Regions from separate parts of the Candidatus Arsenophonus phytopathogenicus genome, predicted to be linked through region 1. Evidence: predicted binding sites of a transcription regulator. Region 1 holds the regulator's gene; each other region holds the start of a gene.
What was found. The regulator Fur, encoded in region 1, represses iron uptake genes when iron is present. The targets are predictions, from matches to a motif close to ATAATAATGAGAACNACTATCAA.
Positions count from the first base shown of each region.

Region 1 (4,870 bases):
AGATACTCGCCCAACAAATTTCATTCGCCAGATTATTGAAGAAGATTTGGCTACAGGTAAGCATACTCATGTATATACCCGTTTTCCACCTGAACCTAATGGTTATTTACATATTGGTCATGCCAAATCAATCTGTCTGAATTTTGGTATTGCAGAGGATTATCAGGGTCAATGCAATTTGCGTTTTGATGATACTAATCCAGTTAAAGAAGATGTTGAATATGTTAATTCTATTCAAGAAGATGTGAAGTGGTTAGGGTTTAATTGGAGTGGTAACGTAAAATATTCGTCAGATTATTTTGATGACCTATATCAATATGCTATTGAGCTGATTAAAAAGAGCTTAGCTTATGTTGATGAATTAAGTCCTGATGCTATTCGTGAATATCGCGGAACTTTAAAGCAGCCAGGTAAAAATAGTCCATATCGTGATCGTACTATTGAGCAGAATTTGCAGCTATTTGACAAGATGCGAGCGGGTGGATTTGAAGAAGGAAAGGCCTGTCTACGTGCTAAAATTGATATGTCATCCTCTTTTATTGTCATGCGCGATCCGGTGTTATATCGGATAAAATATGCTGAACACCACCAATCGGGTAATAAATGGTGTATTTATCCAATGTATGATTTTACTCATTGTATTTCGGACGCATTGGAGGGGATTACCCACTCACTTTGTACCCTGGAATTTCAAGATAATCGCCGGTTATATGATTGGGTATTAGATAATATTACCATTGATTGTCATCCAAGGCAGTATGAGTTTTCGCGTCTAAATCTTGCCTATACGGTGATGTCAAAACGTAAACTAAATCAGTTAGTGGCGGAAAATAGGGTTGAAAATTGGGATGATCCCAGAATGCCAACCATTTCAGGTTTACGTCGTCGTGGTTATACGGCAGCGTCGATTCGTGAATTTTGTCGGCGTATTGGCGTGACTAAGCAAGATAATACTGTTGAAATGGCAGCATTGGAATCTTGTATTCGTGATGATCTAAATGAAAATGCACCACGGGCAATGGCGGTATTGGATCCCATAAAGTTAGTGATTGAAAATATGTCTGCTGATGAGCAAATGCTGACGATGTATAATCACCCTAATAAACCTGAGATGGGCACTCGACAAGTACCATTTAGTCGGGAACTTTATATCGACCGAGCTGATTTTCGTGATGAAGCTAATCGGCAATATAAGCGCTTAGTTTTGGGTAAAGAAGTGCGTTTACGAAATGCTTATATTGTACAAGCTAATCGGGTTGATAACGATGCAGAAGACAACATTACCACGATTTATTGTACTTATGATGCTGATACATTAAATAAAGATCCTGCTGATGGACGTAAAGTCAAAGGGGTTATCCATTGGGTCAGTGCATCACATGCCTTGCCAGCAGAGATCCGATTGTATGATCGCTTATTTACTGTGCCTAATCCTGCCGCAGAAGAGGACTTTTTAGCTACCATTAATCCTGATTCTTTAGTGATTCGGTATGGGTTTATTGAACCAAGTTTAATTACCGCTCAACCGGGAAAAGCATATCAGTTTGAACGCGAGGGTTATTTTTGCGCTGATAGCCATGATCATACTGCTAAGCAGCTGGTATTTAATCGCACTGTAGGCTTAAGAGATAGTTGGGCAAAAATAGCAAGCTAAGAAATTACCCCGTTAAGAGTTATGGTAAAAGCGTGGTTTATAGCCACGCTTTTTATTAAAAAATATCGGCATTATTGTTCACGAGATATTTTTATTAACAGAAAAATGACTTTCTGTTATAAATTTTTATTCGTTTAGAGCAAGTCAAAAAAATATGTAGTCAATATCCTTATCAAAAAAATCAATTGGTTACTAACAAGGATGTTATATCATGCTTCAGTTTATTAATTCATCTCTTCCAATAGAAAAAGCGGTTTTACAAGCAGAACTGCAAACGATATCACCTAAGATCAATTTCACCAGTCCATTAAAAAGTATTTATAACAGTGATGCCTTTATATCGGTACAAAAAAGACCATTAAAGGGTTTGCATACTTGTAAAAAATTAAGTTTTCCAATAGATAAAGCCAGCAGTGAGCAAAGTTATCATAATGCTCTATTGGCTGATTTTGTTTACAATCGTGACTTTACAATTTTAGAAGCAACCCGGTGGGGAATTGATCGTGAATTGGCAAGGTTTGTGTCTAAAATGACTAATATAAAACTTTATCCACAAGATGGTCTATTAGAAGATAGTCATACTGGATTGGTGGCTTATATCTTTCACAATAAGTTTGAGCGGAAAATTCGATTGGTATTTGGTGGGACAACCAGCGGTCATGGAGTGAGCGGTGGAGCTCCGCGTTATATAAAAAATATTAATAATTTTATTAAGCAATGCGAGGCAAATGTTCATAATGTATTTGGCGGTGTTCCAGCTTGCTATAAGCAGGCTGCGCAATTAATGCATAATCTGCAACAACTGGTTCAAATGGATGGGGAATGGATACAGGCTTTCAACCAGTGGTCATTCATTAGGTGATGGTTTAGCTGCTTATGCAGCACTGAAGGTATCTATCTAGCAAAGAAAATGTTATTTTGGCGGAATGTTTTAGCAGTGCTCAATTTGGCCGAGGTTTACAGCGCGATTTGTTAAAGCAACATGGTAGTTTAGATTTAGAGAAGGCTATGCATAATATCAATCATCATTATGTCGAAGGTGATGTTATTCCGAAGATGGATAAATTTTTTGCGGTTGATCATATTGGTAAAATTAATATTATTCCCCAAGCAACGAACAAAAAAGACAACTTTTTAGCGACACATTCAAATTATGTCAAGCATAGTCTTATTTATGCGCTACAAAATTGAAAATAAAAGGAAAAATTGGATTGCAATTCTCCTTTTATTTTTAACTGATTAATAACAAAAATAGTAATAGGCTGGGTTATTTTTCTTCTTTACTATTGCGGGCAGGGTGGCCCAAATCGTTTTCATCACAATGATTCTTTTTTGGAGCAATGTCCATATAGATAGAGACTGTGATTAGAGAGCTTGATGCCATGACGTTCCGCAATATTTTTTTGTCGTGTCTCAATGGATTCATCGCTGAATTCAATGACTTTACCACAATCTAAGCAAATTAAGTGATCATGGTGATGTTGTTGTGTCAACTCAAAAACCGATTTACCGCATTCAAAATTATGGCGAGTAACAATACCCGCGTCATCAAATTGATTTAGAACACGATAAACCGTTGCGAGGCCAATCTCTTCCCCCATATCAATGAGTTTTTTATAGAGATCTTCCGCATTGACATGATGGCATTCAGGCTCTTGTAATACCTCTAAAATTTTTAAACGTGGAAGTGTTACTTTAAGCCCTACATTCTTCAATGCTTTATTGTTGTCGGTCATGCGGCTCCTACCTTGTTGCATTAGCAGTCAATTCAATAATATCAAAACATCGTTAACAGTAGTATACTGTTTATTTAAAACTAATTTTACAATTATATATTGTCATAATATCATTACACAATTTGCAGGAATTATCATATACAAAAAATATTGACAGCTATCAATCGATAATAGCTTGTAAATTTAGCTCTTCGGATATTTGTTTTACCCAGCTTTCCACTCGCTCAGCGGTTAGTTCCGGTTGCCTGTCTTCATCAATGGCCAGGCCAATAAAGTTAGAGTCATCAGCGAGCCCTTTTGATGCTTCGAAGTGGTAACCTTCTGTTGGCCAATGGCCAACAATGATAGCACCGTTAGGTTCAATAATCTCTTTCACAGTACCCATAGCATCACAGAAATATTCCGCATAATCTTCTTGATCGCCACAACCAAAAATAGCTACTAGCTTATTGGTAAAATCAATTTCTTCTAATGTCGGAAAGAAGTCATCCCAATCACACTGTGCTTCACCATAATACCAGGTAGGAATACCGAATAGTAAAATATCAAATGCTTCAATATCCTCTTTACTGCTTTTAGCAATATCATGAATTTCAGCAATATCGGCGCCGCCAAGGGTTTCTTGGATCATTTTGGCAATATTTTCTGTATTGCCAGTATCACTGCCGAAGAAGATACCTATGATTGCCATAAAGTAAATAAACCTCTTAATTTTAATTTGAGTTGTAATCTTATCGTTATTAACAGTAGTAATAGCAAAGATAATAACGATTGATTAATAAATAATTAAATGACCGTTATTTTGACGAAAATAACTGCATAATTCTGTCAATTTTGTGTGTTTTAGGCAAAATAAACCAGTAAAATTGCAATTCATCGGTTTTTCTTTGCTAATTGTGTCAGCAATATTTGTTCTATTAATTCACTACGGCTTATTTTTTGTTCTTGAGCTAGCATATTTAATGCCGCAACAGCACGCTTATTGATTTTTAATTCGACACGGCGTAAACTTTTGCTTTTAGCACGTTTTAACTGATTACGTTTATTAATTTTTAATTGTTCATGTCGAGATAAAGGATTGGTTTTTGGACGCCCTGGTCTAGGCTCATCGGCGAATAAATCCCGGGTTGTGCGATCAGTCTGCTCTTTTGCCATAAATTTAAATGTTGATGGAAATTTGCTAGTTACTTAAACCAATCATATCCTAGCATGATAACTATCGCTACTAACATATAAAATATACTCAATTGATAAAGCAGCCTATTAGTGAGTAACTGAAGTTAGCAATAGCCAGTAAACTGGCGACTGGCGTTATTTTTAAGCGTTAATTTTTGTCATTGTTCCTATTTGTTGATGCCAGAGTTGAGCATAAAACCCATTTAACTTGAATAGATTATCATGGCTATCGAATTCAATCACTTGACCTTCATTAATCACATAAATTTTATCAGCATGACGAATGGTATTGAGGCGATGGGCA
Region 1 is NZ_JBUIOB010000017.1:34,640-39,509, reverse strand. Features, by position in the region: gene glnS (glutamine--tRNA ligase) at 1-1,654, shown strand, start outside; gene AC01GB_RS03505 (hypothetical protein) at 1,866-2,516, shown strand; gene AC01GB_RS03500 (hypothetical protein) at 2,573-2,845, shown strand; gene fur (ferric iron uptake transcriptional regulator) at 2,971-3,390, opposite strand; gene fldA (flavodoxin FldA) at 3,551-4,081, opposite strand; gene ybfE (LexA regulated protein) at 4,264-4,545, opposite strand; partial or broken gene AC01GB_RS03480 (type I secretion system permease/ATPase) at 4,708-4,870, opposite strand, start outside.

Region 2 (4,870 bases), 200 kb from region 1:
TATCTTACAATGGAAAAATTTGGTCTACATAACGATCAATTATTATTTATCGGTGATTCTCATAATGATATCTCAGCCGCTAAAGATGCAGATTATCCTTGTGTGGGTTTAACTTACGGATATAACTATGGTGAATCTATCGCATTAAGTAAACCAGATTATGTATTAGATAACTTTGCCGATCTAGTTCCTGCGTTAGGACTACCACCTTTGACAACTCTGGGATCATAACATGAATACACCCCCTATAAATTCAACTAATACCGACAAAAAGCCTATTGTATTCAGTGGGGCTCAACCGTCTGGGGAATTAACCATCGGCAACTATATTGGCGCATTACGCCAATGGGTTCACATGCAAGATAATTATGACTGTATTTATTGTATTGTTGATCAACATGCCATTACAGTTCGTCAAGACCCCAAAGAATTAAGAAAACGTACGCTTGATACATTAGCCTTATACCTAGCTTGTGGGATTGATACTAAAAAAAGTATTATTTTTGTTCAATCTCATGTTCCGCAACATACTCAACTTAGTTGGGCGCTTAACTGTTATACCTATTTTGGTGAATTAAGCCGCATGACACAATTTAAAGACAAATCAACCCGTCATGCTGAAAATATTAATGCTGGATTATTTGATTATCCAGTATTAATGACTGCCGATATTTTACTTTACCAGACAAACCAAGTCCCGGTTGGTATTGATCAAAAACAACATTTAGAATTAAGCCGCGATATTGCTCAACGTTTTAATTCGCTCTATGGTGAAATATTTATTGTACCCGATCCCTTTATTCTTGAAAAAGGAGCGCGGGTTATGTCTCTACAAGAACCACAAAAAAAGATGTCAAAATCAGATGATAACCGCAATAATGTAATAACTTTATTAGAAAACCCTAAATCAGCGGCTAAAAAAATAAAACGTGCCCTTACTGATTCTGACGAGCCACCGCAAATTTATTATGATACAGAAAACAAACCGGGTATTTCTAATCTGATAGATATCCTTTCTGGTGTAACAGGCACATCTACCTCTGAGATAGAAAAACAATTTACCGGAAAAATGTATGGCGATCTTAAAAACACCGTTGCTGAAGCTGTTTCAGATATGCTAATAAATATTCAAAGCCGTTTTGATGAATTTCGTAATAACGAAAAACTATTGAATGACATTATGTCTGAAGGTGCTAGCAAAGCAGAGGCTCGCGCTCAAGTAACCCTTAGTAAAGTTTATGACGCGATAGGTTTTATTAGTCCTATAAAAAAATAATGCCCTTCTCCCTCCTAAAACTCGAGGGAGATTGACATTAAGAATAAATTTAAAAATTAATAAAAATAAATAGTTAAAACAAATATCAATCTTTATTTTATTAATATATTTATTGAATGATATAGATAACAAAATACCATTTAGCGAAACAAAAAGTTTCTTTTATTTGTTTATATATAATTAATTAGAGGTAAAATTTTTTTATTACTATAATTTTAATTGGTCATTAAAAAATATTAGTAGGCCAGTAAATAATCTGGCACCACTAACATTGATAATAAACAAACAGATAAAGTCAATGCTATTTTACTTTTTCTGCAAAACGTTTTGCCGCTTCATCCCAATTAACAACTGACCAAAAGGCTTTAATATATTCAGGGCGACGATTTTCATATTTAAGATAATAAGCATGTTCCCAAACATCAAGCCCTAAAATAGGATAACCGGAAACACCAGAAATAGATTCCCCCATTAATGGGTTATCTTGATTAGCTGTCGAAACAACTACCAGCTTTCCATCCGATTTCAATACTAACCACGCCCAGCCGGAACCAAAACGAGTAGCTGCTGCTTTTTCAAAGATTTCTTTAAAATTCTCAACGCTAGCAAAATCATGTTCAATCGCAGTTTTCAACTCACCCTTTAGTTCCGTACCTATTTTCAAACCGTTCCAAAACATACTATGATTGGCATGCCCACCTGCATTATTGCGTAAAAAAGTACGCTTATCGGCAGGCACCTTATCTAAATTTTGAATTAAATCATCTATATCAAGTTTAGTAAGCTCAGGAAAATCTTTTAACGCATCATTAGTATTATTGACATATGTTTGGTGATGTTTGGTATGATGAATCTTCATTGTCCTTTCATCGAAATGTGGCTCTAGTGCCCCATATTCATAAGGCAGGGAAGGTAATGTATAGCTCATCCGCATTAACTCCTGTTACTTAAATATAAAATAATTGTTTCAATCAATCCTTATTTTACAAGGATTACCATAATAATGAAAACTATTATAAACAATATATTTTTTTAAGGTTTTTATTTCTCTATAAAAAAATCGATATATTAGCTCATTAGATTAAAATAAACTTTTTTCATAAAAACCATCAATTAAAACAATTTAAATAGAATAATTAATTAATTAATTAATTAATAACAAATATAAAATAAAACATCATCATTTACGTGATCACTTACACAAAAAAAAATTCTTTTTCATAGGTTTAGTTAACTGCTCTTTGACATATGATTAACACAAATGAGGAGAAGAAAATATGATATCAACGTTCAAGTACCCCATTCCTACTGAAATTGCCGCACATGCCTTAGTTAATAAAAAAACAGTACCAACAAGATTATCACTTGAAGATCCTGACGCTTTTTGGCGAGAAAAAGGTCAAATTGTTGACTGGATAAAACCCTATACCAAAGTAAAAAACACTTCATTTGATCCAGGGCACATTAACATCCAATGGTTTGAAGATGGTACCTTAAATTTAAGTGCTAACTATCTAGATCGCCATTTACAATTACGCGGTGATGAAACTGCAATCATTTGGGAAGGCAATGATCCATCACAGTCTTATCATATAACTTACCGCCAACTTTATCATGATGTCTGCCTATTTGCCAATGCATTAAAAAATTAGACATCAAAAAAGGGGATGTTGTTGCTATTTATATGCCGATGATACCTGAATCAGCCATCGCCATGTTAGCATGTACCCGCATTGGAGCTATTCACTCTGTTATCTTTGCTGGTTTTTCACCAGAAGCTATTGCAGGTCGCATTATTGACAGTAAAGCTAAACTGATAATTACCACAGATGAAGGGTTAAGAGCAAATCGTACTATACCACTGAAAAAAAATGTTGATGAAGCGTTAAAAAATCCGGCAATTGAAAGTATTAATAATGTTATTGTTTTTAGACAAACAGGTAATCAAATCGATTGGCAGGAAAAACGTGATCATTGGTGGCATGAAGTTATTAAAGGCCTCAACGCTGACTGTCCCGCTGAAGAAATGAATTCTGGTTCAACAGGCAAACCCAAAGGCGTCTTACACACTACTGGTGGCTATTTAGTTTATGTTTCTATCACTTTCAAATACGCATTTGACTACCAGGCAAAAGAAATTTATTGGTGCACTGCTGATATAGGCTGGGTAACAGACCATAGTTACTTAATTTATGGCCCACTATCCAATGGAGCCACCACGCTAATGTTTGAAGGTGTACCTAACTATCCAAGTATAAATCGCATGGGCCAAATAGTTGATAAGCATAAAGTAAATATTCTTTATACCGCACCAACCGCAATTCGTGCTTTGATGGCAGAAGGAGATAAAGCTATTGAAGCAACTCTCAGCGTAATTCTTTAAGGATTTTAGGCTCTGTCGGTGAATCTATTAATCCGGAAGCTTGGGAATGGTACTACAAAAAAATAGGTAATAGTCATTGCCCTATTATTGATACTTGGTGGCAAACAGAAACCGGTGGTTTTATGCTTCTTCCCTTACCGGGAGCAACTGAACTTAAACCGGGATCGGCAACACTACCTTTTTTTGGTGTTAAGCCCGCGCTTATTGATAATTTAGGTAATTTACTTGAGGGTATTGCTGAAGGCAATCTTGTCATCATGGATTCATGGCCAGGACAAGCTAGAACCATTTATGGTGACCATGAACGCTTTGAGCAAACTTATTTTTCACTATTTAAAGGTATGTATTTCAATGGAGATGGTTATTACTGGATAAGCGGTCGTGTTGACGACATTTTAAATGTTTCTGATCATCGTTTAGGTACGCCGAAATCGAATCTGCACTTGTAGCGTTCGCTAAAATTGCTGAGGCTGCCGTCGTTGATGTCCCACATAATATTAAAAGACAAGCTATTTATGCCTACATTACATTAAATCATGGTGAAGAATCTTCAGTAGAACTTTATAATGAAGTACGCAATTGGGTGCGTAAAGAAATTGGACCAATAGCAACACCAGATATTCTTCACTGGACTGATGCATTACCAAAAACACGCTCAGGTAAAATTATTCGACGTATTCTAAGAAAAATTGCCACTGGTGATATAAATAATCTTGGTGATACATCAACGTTAGCGGATCCTAGTGTTGTTGAAAAACTACTAGAAGAAAAGGATTCGATTAATATTTCTAGTTAGATTAGTTAATTACCTATAATAAATGTCAAAAATATTAATAAAGCTCGTCGATAAAATAGATATAATTCAACTATAAAATATATTATTCATTAAGTTAGATTTATTATTTACATATACAGAAAAGCCACTTTAATTAGGTGGCCTTAATATTTTAAGCTTAGCAGTTCCCTACTCTCACATGGGGAGACCCCACACTACCATCGGCGCTACGGCATTTCACTTCTGAGTTCGGCATGGGGTCAGGTGGGACCACCGCGCTATTGCCGCCAGACAAATTCTTTTTTATTTATCCCATCTTATTTCGCGCCTTCAGCGAAAATCCGACCAGATTCAATCTCAAAACAAGCTAAAATTCTCTCTCTCAAAACACCTTCGGTGTTGTCAGGTTAAGCCTCCCGGGTCATTAGTACTGATT
Region 2 is NZ_JBUIOB010000017.1:239,556-244,425, forward strand. Features, by position in the region: partial or broken gene AC01GB_RS04515 (HAD-IA family hydrolase) at 1-231, shown strand, start outside; gene trpS (tryptophan--tRNA ligase) at 233-1,276, shown strand; gene sodA (superoxide dismutase [Mn]) at 1,578-2,204, opposite strand; partial or broken gene acs (acetate--CoA ligase) at 2,554-4,455, shown strand; rRNA gene rrf (5S ribosomal RNA) at 4,611-4,726, opposite strand; rRNA gene AC01GB_RS04540 (23S ribosomal RNA) at 4,838-4,870, opposite strand, start outside.
Region 2: sodA (superoxide dismutase [Mn]) is a predicted target of Fur. The motif match lies at 2,274-2,296, and genes of this name have one in related genera.

Region 3 (4,870 bases), 490 kb from region 1:
ACGGCTGAACTTGCTCAGGCGATTAATAACACTTTTAATAAAACTGAGCTCGAAGATCTCTACTTACCCTATAAACCAAAACGTAGGACACGAGGCCAAATAGCGATTGAAGCTGGTTTAGAACCACTCGCAAAGCGGTTATGGAATGAGCCTCAACATATACCAGAGCAGATAGCTGAAACCTTTATTGATCCACAAAAAAATATTAATGACACTAAAGCTGCGCTCGATGGTGCTCGTTATATTTTAATGGAACGCTTCGCTGAAGATGCAAATTTACTTAGCAAAATTCGTGATTATTTGTGGAAAAATGCCCATTTAACGGCAAAAGTTATTGAAGGTAAAGAAACCATAGGTGCAAAATTTAGCGACTATTTTGATCACCATGAGCTTATTTCGCATATCCCATCCCACCGTGCACTTGCTATGTTTCGTGGCCGTAACGAGGGTATTTTACAATTATCACTTAATGCCGATCCACAATTTGAATCACCACCAAAAAAAAGTTATTGTGAAAAAATTATTACCCAACACTTTGGCTTACATTTAAATAATGCACCAGCAGATAAATGGCGAAAAGCCGTTATCAGTTGGACATGGCGAGTTAAAATTCTGTTACATCTTGAAACAGAATTGATGAGCACCTTACGTGAAAAAGCAGAAGAAGAAGCGATTCATGTTTTCGCCCGTAATCTACGTGACCTTTTGATGGCAGCGCCTGCTGGTATGCATACCACCATGGGATTAGATCCTGGTTTACGCACTGGGGTCAAAGTTGCTATTGTTGATGCGACAGGCAAACTCATTACCACAGATACGATTTATCCTCACACCGGACAAGCAACTAAATCTGCAACGACTATTGCATCCTTATGTGAGAAATATAAAGTTGCCTTGGTCGCTATTGGTAATGGTACTGCCTCACGTGAAACTGAACGCTTTTTTGCCACAGTTAAAAAACAGTACCCGCAAATTACCGCCCAGAAAGTAATCGTTAGTGAATCTGGCGCTTCAGTTTACTCGGCATCTGAGTTAGCGGCACAAGAATTTCCAGCACTCGATGTCTCTTTACGTGGCGCAGTCTCTATTGCCCGCCGTTTACAAGATCCACTAGCCGAATTAGTAAAAATTGATCCCAAATCAATTGGTGTTGGTCAATACCAACATGATGTTAACCAAACTTTAATAGTTAAAAAATTGACAGCGGTAGTTGAAGATTGTGTAAACTCAGTCGGTGTTGATCTAAATACCGCCTCTGTTGCTCTTCTTTCACATATTGCAGGACTAAGTAAAGCGATTGCGCAAAATGTCGTTAATTGGCGTAACGAACACGGGCGCTTTAATGACCGCAAACAACTATTGGAAGTTACACGTCTTGGTACAAAAGCTTTTGAGCAGTGTGCGGGCTTTTTACGCATTATGGCAGGGAATAATCCTCTCGATGCCTCAACAGTTCATCCTGAAGCTTATCCGATTGTAGAAAAGATTTTATTAACCACTAAGCAACCCTTAAAAACGATTATGGGTAACACTAGCGTGCTTAATAATCTCAAACCAGAATTGTTTACTACAGACAAATTTGGTATTCCGACGGTAAATGATATTCTAAAACAATTAGAAAAGCCTGGACGAGATCCGCGGCCAGAATTTAAAACAGCCACTTTTATCGATGGCATTGAAACCATGAAAGATCTTAAAGTAGGTATGATATTAGAAGGTTCGGTGACCAATGTGACCAATTTTGGTGCGTTTGTCGATATTGGCGTTCATCAGGATGGTTTGGTACACATTTCCTCTCTGTCCGATAAATTTATTAAAGATCCTCATTCTCTAGTCAAAACAGGGGATATTATCACCGTTAAAGTCATCGATATTGATTTAAACCGTAAACGAATTGCATTAAGCATGCGTCTGGATGAGAAAACAGCAGATACGCCACAACAACATCGTAATAAGCCACAGACAGGCAAAAATGCCTCCTCAACCAGTGCAACTAAAACATCCCAACGCAACAATTCGCTAATAGTGTAATGGGTGATGGGTGATGGGTGATGGGTGATGGGTGATGGGTGATGCACTGGCGGCGGCACTCAATAAAAAGCGTTAATTGTTAATATATATTATATAGTTAATAGTCTAATCTAACATCAGACTATTATCATATTCAATTTTAGAAAATGGTTTTTTTAATAAAAACTAATGAATTAACACTAATTTTGATGCCAATACTTCACTCTCTAGAGAACTATTGATCAATATCAATTGCTGTCATTTAAAAAAAGCGCTAAATTAATTCGAGTAGCATATAATGATGATTATCATTATTAATATGAGAATGATAATATTTTTCATTAATTTTACTATTCGTCTGGTACCCATTTGCGGTATCTTTGTTTTTTTGCTCTAGAGTGGAAGTGTCTATGTCAATTCTTCCTAATCATCGATACAAAATTGTCGGATTTTCAGCAGAAATAAATCCAGCTTACCGCCAAAAGTTACTTTCTTTAGGTATGTTACCTGGATCTTTTTTTAACGTTATTCGTATAGCGCCGCTTGGTGATCCTATTCAAATCGAAACTCGCCGTATGAATTTGATCTTAAGAAAAAAAGATCTTGCGTTATTAAATTTGGACGATGCCGGCAACCAAGCGGTATAAAAATATTTTTATGATAACTAAATAGCCTATTGCTTATTACTCATCTGAACCAAAACTATGAAACCATTAACTATTGGCCTTATTGGCAACCCTAACGCCGGTAAAACGACACTCTTTAATCAATTAACAGGCGCTCGCCAACGTGTTGGCAACTGGTCTGGTGTCACTGTTGAGCGAAAGGCTGGTCGCTTTGCAACCTCGGAATATGATATTGAATTAGTTGACCTGCCTGGCACCTATTCACTAACCACTATTTCAGAACAGACCTCACTCGATGAGCAAATTGCCTGTCATTTCATCCTAAGTGGCGAAGCGGATATGTTGATAAATGTTATCGATGCCGCTAACCTCGAGCGTAATCTTTATCTAACATTACAACTTATTGAATTAGGTGTGCCTTGTATCGTCGCGCTTAATATGTTGGATATTGCCGAAAACCAAAATATTCATATTAATATTGATGAACTTCAAACACGCCTGGGCTGCCCTGTTATCCCTCTAGTTTCGACTCGCGCAAAAGGTATTAGCAAATTAAAACAAGCGATTGATAAACATAGTAATAATCTTATTTCAATCCTCATCCGCTATCCCGATTTTTTGCTCACCGAAGTGGAAAATTTAACTCAAATTATCGACCATAATAAATTCAATCATCAACAGCGCCGTTGGCTAGCACTACAAATCTTAGAAGGTGATATATATAGCCTGGAGCGTGCCGCTATTTCCACTGATAAATTAGATAAAATTAGAACCCATTTACAATCTCAACAACAAGAAGAGCCTGAGCTCATCATCGCTGATGCACGCTATCAAACTATTGCCACCCTTTGCGAAGCAGTTATTAATACTGAAACGGCAAAACCGAATGCCTTAACGCAATTTATTGATAACATAGTACTTAATCGCTGGTTTGGGGTGCCGATATTTCTTTTTATCATGTATTTGATGTTCATACTTGCTATCAATATTGGTGGTGCATTACAACCGTTCTTTGACGGTGGCTCAGAAGCCATTTTCATCCATGGAATTCAATGGATTGGCCATACTTTTAACTTTCCACAATGGTTGACGGTTTTCATTGCCCAAGGGTTAGGTGGTGGTATCAACACTGTTTTGCCATTAATTCCCCAAATTGGGTTAATGTATTTATTCCTTTCTGTATTGGAAGACTCAGGTTATATGGCACGCGCAGTATTTGTCATGGATAGACTGATGCAAGCACTAGGTCTGCCTGGTAAATCTTTTGTTCCTTTGATTGTCGGTTTTGGCTGTAATGTGCCTGCTATTATGGGTGCACGAACACTAGATACTCCTCGTGAACGATTAATCACCGTTTTAATGGCGCCTTTTATGTCTTGTGGCGCCAGGCTGGCTATTTTTGCTGTCTTTGCGGCCGCTTTTTTTGGCAAAAATGACGCAAGTATTGTTTTTTCTCTTTATTTATTAGGTATTGTCATTGCCATCCTAACCGGGTTGTTATTGAAATATACTGTTGCACGGGGCGCATCTTCCCCTTTTATCATGGAATTACCGGTTTACCATGTACCACACTTAAAAACATTACTATTACAGACCTGGCAAAGATTGAAAGGCTTTGTCTTAAGAGCGGGAAAAGTGATTATTATTGCCAGTATGATTATCGGGGCACTTAATAGTTTTTCTTTGTCCGGTAAAATCGTTGATAATATTAACCAATCAGCATTAGCGTCAGTAAGTAAAACCGTTACCCCGTTACTGAAACCTATCGGTATCAATGATGATAATTGGCAAGCAACCGTTGGACTTATTACGGGCGCGTTAGCTAAAGAAGTAGTTGTCGGCACATTGAATACACTGTACACCGCCGAAAATATTACTCAAACACCTTTTAATGCCGAGCAATTTAATCTGTTAGATGAATTAGAAGATGCAGTTAATGAAACTTGGGATAGTCTAAAAGAAACATTCAGTTTAAGTGTCTTATCCAATCCTATTGAAGCCAGTAAAGGTGATGGTGATATGGATAGCAGTACAATGGACGCTATGGCAGCACGATTCGGCTCGTCTTTATCAGCCTATAGCTATCTAATCTTTGTTCTACTTTATGTGCCTTGCATTTCTGTATTAGGAGCCATTGCCCGTGAAACGAATCAAAACTGGATGACATTTTCTATTCTATGGGGCTTGAATGTTGCTTATTCGGTTTCTGCCTTGTTCTACCAAATAGCCACTTT
Region 3 is NZ_JBUIOB010000017.1:525,041-529,910, forward strand. Features, by position in the region: gene AC01GB_RS06050 (Tex family protein) at 1-2,031, shown strand, start outside; gene feoA (ferrous iron transporter A) at 2,421-2,657, shown strand; gene feoB (Fe(2+) transporter permease subunit FeoB) at 2,715-4,870, shown strand, end outside.
Region 3: feoA (ferrous iron transporter A) is a predicted target of Fur. The motif match lies at 2,306-2,328, and genes of this name have one in related genera.